2 regions of the Bacillus sp. AFS017336 genome follow, and region 2 is predicted to be linked to the other one. Evidence: a T-box and tRNA genes for the amino acid it is inferred to sense, from the RefSeq annotation. Region 2 holds a T-box; the other holds one or more tRNA genes.
What was found. The T-box of region 2 lies ahead of metG (methionine--tRNA ligase). A T-box ahead of a tRNA ligase gene usually reads a tRNA of that ligase, here a tRNA-Met.
Positions count from the first base shown of each region.

Region 1: it has a tRNA-Met gene. The T-box ahead of metG (methionine--tRNA ligase) is inferred to sense a tRNA for this amino acid. The anticodon was not compared.

Region 1 is NZ_NUCO01000023.1:31,332-35,769, reverse strand. It holds gene spoIIE (stage II sporulation protein E) at 1-2,085, opposite strand, end outside; tRNA gene CN601_RS14235 (tRNA-Glu) at 2,502-2,573, opposite strand; tRNA gene CN601_RS14230 (tRNA-Met) at 2,585-2,661, opposite strand; gene CN601_RS14225 (S1 domain-containing RNA-binding protein) at 2,816-3,286, opposite strand; gene CN601_RS14220 (FtsB family cell division protein) at 3,371-3,748, opposite strand; gene yabQ (spore cortex biosynthesis protein YabQ) at 3,749-4,360, opposite strand; gene yabP (sporulation protein YabP) at 4,357-4,438, opposite strand, start outside.
Region 2 is NZ_NUCO01000015.1:105,057-109,494, reverse strand. It holds gene CN601_RS07615 (hypothetical protein) at 61-534, shown strand; gene metG (methionine--tRNA ligase) at 586-2,223, opposite strand; T-box leader at 2,280-2,546, opposite strand; gene CN601_RS07605 (pentapeptide repeat-containing protein) at 2,756-3,229, shown strand; gene CN601_RS07600 (DUF2935 domain-containing protein) at 3,300-4,118, opposite strand; gene CN601_RS07595 (FAD-dependent oxidoreductase) at 4,291-4,438, opposite strand, start outside.

The sequences.
Region 1 (4,438 bases), on a different contig from region 2:
CGCTGAGGCATCATGTAAATCTACCATTGCCAAATCTAGCGTAGCAAATACCTCTTCAGTAGTACGTAAGGAAAGGATCGAATTAATAGATTTAATTGCGACAGTTTCCTCTATGCCTGAATTTAATATCTTTTGAAGTAGTTTTAATGTCTCATTACTTTCAATATGAGCACGTTCACCATTACCCATTCCATCACTAATTGCGATGGCCTGTTTCCCTGCTCCTACATCCATTATTTTAAAAGCATCACCAGATATAAATCCTCCACCTTTAGCTGCTGTTGCTACTCCGGTCTCAATAACAAATGCCTTATCGGAACCAAATGTAACTAAGTAATTCCCTCCATTTGGAATTGTTGCCGATTCTTCTTTTAAAACGACAATTGTCTCCTTTAAAATATCAGATAGTATTGGCGCAATTAACTTTTGACACTCTCCATATTCATTTTCAAAAGGAATTAAAATATCAATATCAATGTTTCCTTGTTCTAGGTTATAGATTTCAACTTGGCTAACATCAATACCAAAGTTTAATAAAGCCTGTAGAATTTGATCCTCTTGCAATTGATGATTCTCTTTTTCTCGTTGAATCTCTTTTGCAAAATCAACCATTACTTTCGATACCCCACGCAATTGCTCTGCTACTAATCTTCTGCTCTCCTGAACTTGTTTTTTTAGTCTTTGGTTTGCACGGAAATAGAAAACCTCTTGCTTCATTAAATCCGCCATTTTAGAGGAACGCTGGCAATATTTTTCCCATTCTCTCATAAATTGACCGTTCTTAATAAGCTGATCCTTTTCTACTAAATGCATCATATTCTCCATGTATTGATATGTTCGGTCTCCATTATTAGACCAACAATGATCTTTTTTCATACAACTACTACAGCATTTATTGGAAATGCTACAAATAAATAGTTCTTCATCAGTCAATTCGTCCTCAATTTGTGCAAATTGACTAGGCTGTGAAAAGCTCGCAGACAATGCTTCAAACACATTTGAGAATTGTGTAATACGATTAGCAGTCAAATCTCTGATTTTACGTAAATATTGCTGCTGATCTGTAGAATGCTCCTCTGTTCCCGGGACTAGTTTAGCTAATTGCTTTAATAGGAAAGATGGCGTTAGTAAGAATAATACAATCGCAATGACAGATTCAATAATTGAAAAGATAATATCAGACTGCTTTTCTGCATAGAAACTTATTAAGCATGTCCCAATTAATAGTCCAGCCGCTGCACCTAATCTCTTACCTTCTTTTAATAAGCCTCCTAGCAATCCAGAGAATGCTAATAAGCTCATTTGGTATAAGCTTGAAACACTTGCTAGACTTAATATTAGGCCCGTTACAACTCCTACTGTACACCCTACCGTTCCTCCCGCTACGAAGGCAAATAGTAAAACAATATATCTAGTAACGATATGCTGAATTGATAAATCTTGAATATACCAGTCAGTTGTCCCCGTCACAACTGAAGCTAAAAGAATAACTAAACACACGATTTCTTCAACACCTAAAAGCTGTTTTCTCTTAGGAATCGCTAGTAAAGGTACACTTTGGAAAAAGATCATTGTTAGGATAAAACTTAATCCTGCTTCCACAGAAGCCATTAATACATCATACATTAGTACTTCTTGTTGGAAAGCATATGCGATTAATAAGTGACTAATAAATACTGATAAAAATACTTGAAAAGGTACTAGACCTATATAATGTCGTTTAACTCTAGCAAAGAATATGTTGAGGATAAAAAATAAGATAACAGTGGCAAAAGCATAACTAACCGTTTCAATCGACACCGTTAGTGAACCAACCATAAGAGCGACAAACGCTACTCCCGTCCGTTCTCTTTTCATCATATAAACAGAAGCAAAAAACGGTAAGACAAACGGAAGAATATGCGATAAGATCAACGCTCTCCCTAATAAAAATCCCGTTAAAAAGATTAGAAGACCCCAATCAAAAAATGCTTTTTCTAGTTTAGTCTTGATTGATTTAGAAGATTGCCGAAAAACTGATTGAAACCCGTTAGTAGGGACCAAGCTAGCCGAAGAATTTGAAGATCCTCTTTCCAGTTTCGTCATATTTCCACCTCATCCGATTTGGTTTATTGAACATATTTTAACTTGTCCATTTGAAGGAATATGTCAAAATGACAAAGGTAAAAAAAAGTTTTCTTCGACGGAAAAAGCTTTTACGTACAACTGTTTTACAAAATATGAGTAAAGCTAGCAGCATAATTTCTCTAATAGGGTAAAAGAAACGCAATTATTAAATTTTATGTCAATCGAAATGTGGGATAGAAAGGTTTAAGAGCGAAAGTGGCAGTTTTTAAGAACTAGTAAGGTCAGGATTAAAAATCAGGTTAAGGGCGGGAATAGATTTAAATAGTTTAGATCTGGAAAGCTTAATTGATTTGAGATTCTTTTTTAGAAGTTAAGTGGGAGTGAAAAGAAAAAAACGCCTAGCCTCTTTTAAAGAGACCAGGCGTTTTTGATGATGACCCGTACGGGACTCGAACCCGTGTTACCGCCGTGAAAGGGCGGTGTCTTAACCGCTTGACCAACGGGCCGTCAAAGGGAATGGTAGCGGCGGAGGGAGTCGAACCCCCGACCTCACGGGTATGAACCGTACGCTCTAGCCAGCTGAGCTACACCGCCATTATCTTTAAACGACAAGATTTATCTTACCATGGTACCAATCGACCGTCAACAGTTTTTTCATATTTTATTTTATAGTTTTTTTCATACAAAAAACGCACCCATTAAGAGTGCGTGTTCTATATAAGCATTTATGTCCAAGCAAGGTAGTAAATTAACCTCGACGAGCTCCACGGCCACCACGCTTAGATTCTGTGTTGCGTTTTAAAGAAGCTAGACGATCTTCACTGTCTTTTAAAAATTTACTCATTTTTTGATCAAATGTTTCTTTGACTGGACGTTGATCTGAACGGTTTTGACTTCTACCACGATTTCCACCATTGTTTCCTCCATATGAAGGTCTGCTAGTGCGAGGTCTTTGCTCACGTTCTCCCTCTTTAACCGGTGGACGTTCTTTTGCTTTTTTAATTGAAAGGCCGATTTTACCGTCTTTCTCAACATTGATTACTTTTACTTCGACTTCATCGCCAACTTTTAAATGTTCGTTAATATCTTTAACATAGTTGTCAGCTACTTCACTAATGTGAACAAGTCCAGTTACTCCTTCTGGTAGCTCTACAAAAGCACCAAAATTTGTAATACCTGTAACTTTCCCACTAACTTTGCTGCCTACCTCAATTGACATAAAAAAAATGCTCCTCCTTAAAATGTTTAACTGGATTTACTATATTATATAAAATTATAAAAACAAGTGTCAATGAAACGATAATTACTTAATATTTGGGAAAATTATTTCTCCTTTTTTAGAAAAAAATAAGTTTTTCCTAGCAAGCTCAATAATATATTGATCATCGTTCAATTGGTCAATCATACGTTTTGAATCTTCTACCGTATCTTTTGTCTTCTTTAAATCAGCCTTTGCTAGTTTTAATTGCTTTACTTTAGAAGAATAAACGTGCTGCTGCGCTACGTAGTGAGATTGTAATAAAAAGTATACTGGCACTGTTAAAAAACAAAATAATGACATACGTATTAAAAACTTTTTAAAACTTCTTCTCTTAGGTTTCATCCCCTGTTCTTCAACTAAAGTAATATTTTGTTTATCCTGAACTTGTCTACTTAGGTCCAACTGTCTCGCATGTTCCACCTATCTCTTCCTCCTATCTAAAAAATCTTTTACTTTTTTAATAGTAGTAAGGAAGATATTCTTGAATTTTCCGAAAACTCCTTTAAATTGTATTAAATAGTTTTTGACTCGTTTTGGCACAAAAAACCAACATACTCTGCCGAAAAACAAAAGAATAGATAAGACAACGTTGTAAAGTAATCGGATCAGTCGAATAAGGAGACCATAAATAAACAAAAGTATCACGATTATTAACTGAATAATACCCTTTATAGGTTTAAAAATAAATATTATGATTAATTTTACTATAATGCGGTAGATTCTAATAACTAGTTGAATAATAAATTCTAAAACTTTTTTATAAATAGTTCGCAGTAGACTTTGGTATGCTGCATAACCGCATAGTAGAGCTAACAGGAGATAAAACCTTAGTGCACCTTCGTTAACTAAGTATAAAACATAAAAAACTAGTAGAGCCTGAAATACCCAAAATAAAATATCGGTAGCGAACACGATCAGTCGATTACGAGTACCTCGATATAAAAAACGATGGTATGTATCTAGTGCCATACCAAGATAAGCACCCATACCGACCATCGCTATCATTGAGTAGAACTGAACGTTTAAGCTCATTTAAATAGCTTGCTAAAGATCCCTTTAGCTTTCCCTGAGTTGTACTCGTCAATATAACAAAGTTCATTAATTTTTCCC
Region 2 (4,438 bases):
TATTTTTAATGTTAATATTTTGATAAAATGTAATTAGACTTACAACTATTGGAGGAATATATGTCATTATTCATTACAGCTTTCGGTATAAAGTTTCTAGCATGTATTTTGTTTACGCTAATCTGCTTCTTAATTGCATGGCCTGTAGGATTGTATTTTAAATACAAAGATGCTCAAAAAATGAAAGAAGTATTACGCGATCAGCCACTTAATAGACGAAAATACTGGTTAAAGCAATTTTTAAAGTTAAGTTTATCGATTTTGGTTTTTTATGTTGTCTCTTTTATCATTGCACTTTATTTTGAGATGTCTTTCTCATCAACAGCACCATTTGTTGGACTTTTCTCTCTATTAATCATGCTTTATATTAAATTCGCCCCACGCACAACTGGTGAAGTAACACCTGATGTTGATGGTTGGTATAAAACATCTATTATCGTCGACCCTGATGAATATTTTACGTCAACTGGTGCAACAATTATTTTTGGATCATTTATTTTTACTGCTTTTGAATTTATAAGTGTTCTTTATTAAAAACTTTAAATGATTAATCTGGAAGAAGAGCATTACTGCTCTTCTTTTCCTTCATATAGTAGATTCATTTATAAGTCTCTCTAGTTCCTCATCTATTCTGCTAATATCAATTCTTTCAAAAAGAGGTTTCACATCGTTAAGTTTTATTAAATTAGAAGATATTTCATTCCATTCAAAGCTTGGTATATTTAGCATATCTTTTATTTCATTACTAGAAAACGGTAGGAATGGATGCAAAATTTGCGCTAAATTGGTAATTGTATATATACAACTCGCCATTGTATTATGACACTCTACAGGACTCTCTTTGACTTGCTTCCAAGGCTGAGTTTCATCAAAGTATTTGTTTGCAGATCGGATAAACTCAAAAATTTCTTCTAGTGCTTTTTTGAAATTAGTCGCTTCAATATGTGAGCCTACAATCTTGTATAGTCTTGTAATCCCTAAACGAATTGTTTTGTCTATTTCTCCCTCTGGGACTTCTCCATTATAGTATTTTTCAATAAACTTTAATGTGCGGTTTATAAAATTACCATATGCTCCAAGCAATTCACTATTATGACTGTATATGAATTCCCTCCAAGAAAAATCAGTGTCACGATTTTCCGGTGCTTTCATTGTTAAAAAATACCGGATTGAATCTGGGTGATATTTTTGGATTATATCTGGGACCCACACTGCCCAGTTTTTACTAGTAGATAATTTTTTCTTCTCAAGTGTTAGATATTCATTAGAAACGATATGGGTTGGAAGCGCCTCTTTCTTAAGACCAATTAAAATTGATGGCCAAATGATTGTATGGAATGGAATATTGTCTTTTCCGTGAATATAATAAGATCTTGTTTCTTTATTCCAAAAGTTTGCATCAACTTTATTGGTTATACTTGCCCATTGTTTACTTGCTGAATAATATCCAGACACTGCTTCGATCCACACATAAATTTTCTTCTGTTCATATCCTTTAACTGGTACGCTTACCCCGTTTGGTAAATCTCTCGAAACGGCTCGGTCATGGAGTCCTTCGTTTAAATATCGCTCAGTTAATTGGATCGCATTTGAACGCCAGTTTCCGTTTTCTTTAGAAAAATTATAATATTCCTTTAGTTCATTTTGTAATTTGCTTAATGAAAAATAAAAATGCTCAGTCGTTTTAACAGATGGAGGATTGCCACATAATTTGCATGTTTTATTTAATAAATCTAAAGGATCTAAAATCGCAGAGCAAAAATCACACTGATCTCCACGAGCATGCTGACCACAATTTGGACAAGTTCCTTCTACATATCGGTCTGGGAGAAACTGTTGATATTCTTCACAATAGCATTGTTCAATCTCCTTTTTATAAATTAATCCACTTTGCAATAAATTTAGAAAAATGTCTTGAACGGTTGTATGATGATGTTCTGCGTCCGTTCTTGTATAACAATCATAGGTAAATCCCAATGTTCTAAAATTATTTTCGAATTCATTATGGTAACGATCTGCAATTTCTTTATAAGTCACATTTTCTTGTTTTGCTTTAATTGCAATTGGTGTTCCATTACAGTCACTTCCTGAAACATACAACACATTCGCCTTTTTTAATCGATAATATCGAGCTAAAATATCACCTGGTAATAAAGCAGCGATATGACCTAAATGCAAGGAACCATTTGCATAAGGCCAAGCTCCACCAATAAAAATATCCATATATAATTCCTCCTAATGTTTATAAAATACAAAAAACCTCGCCCCTATCTTTAACAGATAAGGACGAGGTTTAAAATCCACGTGGTACCACCTTAGTTCACAACGTATTTGCATACGATTGTCTTTACAAGTACGAGCATAGTTGCTGATACTGTGACTTTGATAACAAGTGCCAACTCTTGTCGTAGCCTACTAGTAATTAGTTTACGTTCAGTACGAAGCTCCGAGGCCATTTTTCAAATGAGTATTCATGCTTCTTTTCAGCTACCAAAGCTCTCTGTAAAAAATAACTTCATTTTATTTTTCCTCTTCATTGCCTATATTTAGATTTTAAAAAGATTTTATATAAAATATATTGAAAAGTCAAACTATTTATAAGGAATGATCAGTTTCTATCTATATCATATTTGATGCAGATTAAAAGTTGATTCATTTACTAAGTTTTTTGTCGAAACAATCATTATTATGTGTGAAGGGATTTTAAAATGAAAGTTAAATATATTCAATAATCAATGTTTTAGGAGGAGAAATCATGTCTAACTGGAAGACTGCATTATTTGAATTACAAAAAACAGATATGTCATTTTCGACGTTTAAAGAGGTAAAAGCTGAGCACTTAGATTTCAATAATGTAAGCTTGGCTAATTCAAAATTTACAAATGCCAATATGAGAAATTTAGAATTGAATGATGTGAATTTATTTGGTACCCAAATATCAGATGTCAATTTATCTAATTCGAAAATACAAAATGGTAATTTAAGAGATTTAGTCATTGATCATGTTCATTTAGCTGGCACAAGCTTTCGTAATATTGTTGTTCCTGAAGATCTTAATCATGATAATCAATCAAATTCTATTAAATTTGAAAAATGCAATCTAACAAATACCCAGTTTACTGACTGTGATTTGAGTAATATCGAAATTAGTAATTGTAAACTGACTGGGATGAAAATAAATGGAATCTTAATTGAAGATTTACTAAATAGTTTTAGCGAAAGAAAATAATTTTTTCTATATTAAAAGAGGCTATCTCAAAAGTTCATCAACTTTAGAGATAGCCCTTTTTTTTCTTTATTTAATGGTCGTCCAGAACGACATTTCTGTTGGTATTTCCTGTTAGCTGCGCCTCGAACATATCAATTATATGCATAAACCGATCCGCTTCTCTAAATACATGATCTGCAAGTAGTGGATGAATAATACTCTTAATTCGGCAAGCTTCAATTAAATCGCGAGCAGTTTTCTTAAACTCTCTAAGCGATTTAACTGAAACACGGTTTTCATTAAGGAATTGGTCAAGTATCGGAACGGTTTCCGATTGCGGTCTCATTGATTCTAAGTCCACAGCCTGGTATAAAAGTTGGTCAAAATCATGGCTAAATTCTCTAGCTTGATCAACTAATTTTCTTTCTGACGGATCTAAAAGATGTCCGATAAATTTTGCATGGTCTGCCATAATTCTTAAAAAGAAAACATTCTCTTGTATAATTGCAGCTGGTAGCGGCTGAAGTTGACCATTATTCAATTCGGTTAAGCGATTTGCAAAATATGCTGCTTCTCTACTAGTATGATCAACTAATAAAGGAAAGTTATTACCAGTTATTTTACAAGTAAGAAGTAAATTAAGAATTTTTCTCTTATATGCCCAAATCATTGAAGCTGACTGATGCACCTCATTATTAAACTGTTTAATTTGCTGAGGATCCGTTTGCACTGAAAATGATTGTGCTTTATTTCCAATCGTATCGAACACATTATAAAAATGGTCTGCCTCTTGGATTAACTCTGTATCATCACAATTGAACCCTAGTTTAAGAAAAAGGGAATGCTCTTTCATGATCCTCGACCAAAACAGTATCTCATCCAAGGACCTCGCTACAAACGCATCTGACATCAGGACCCCTCCTAACTCTATTTCACTTCCCTTTCTAATATATTGATATTTAAATGAAATATTACATATACACCTTATTAAAGTGGAATTGTCTACTAGATTCCTAATAACCATAAAATCCAATAAAAAAAGCATTACTTCAAATCGAAGCAATGCAATATATTTCCATTCATTATGATTTCAAAATATCATGGTCAACGTAACGATTACCATTTAACTGGCTAATGACATTAATCGCAACTTTTGCTCCGTCACCTGCTGTAATAATTGTGTGCACGCTCGAGCCAGCAACAGTACCCGCTGCCCATACTCCCTCAATA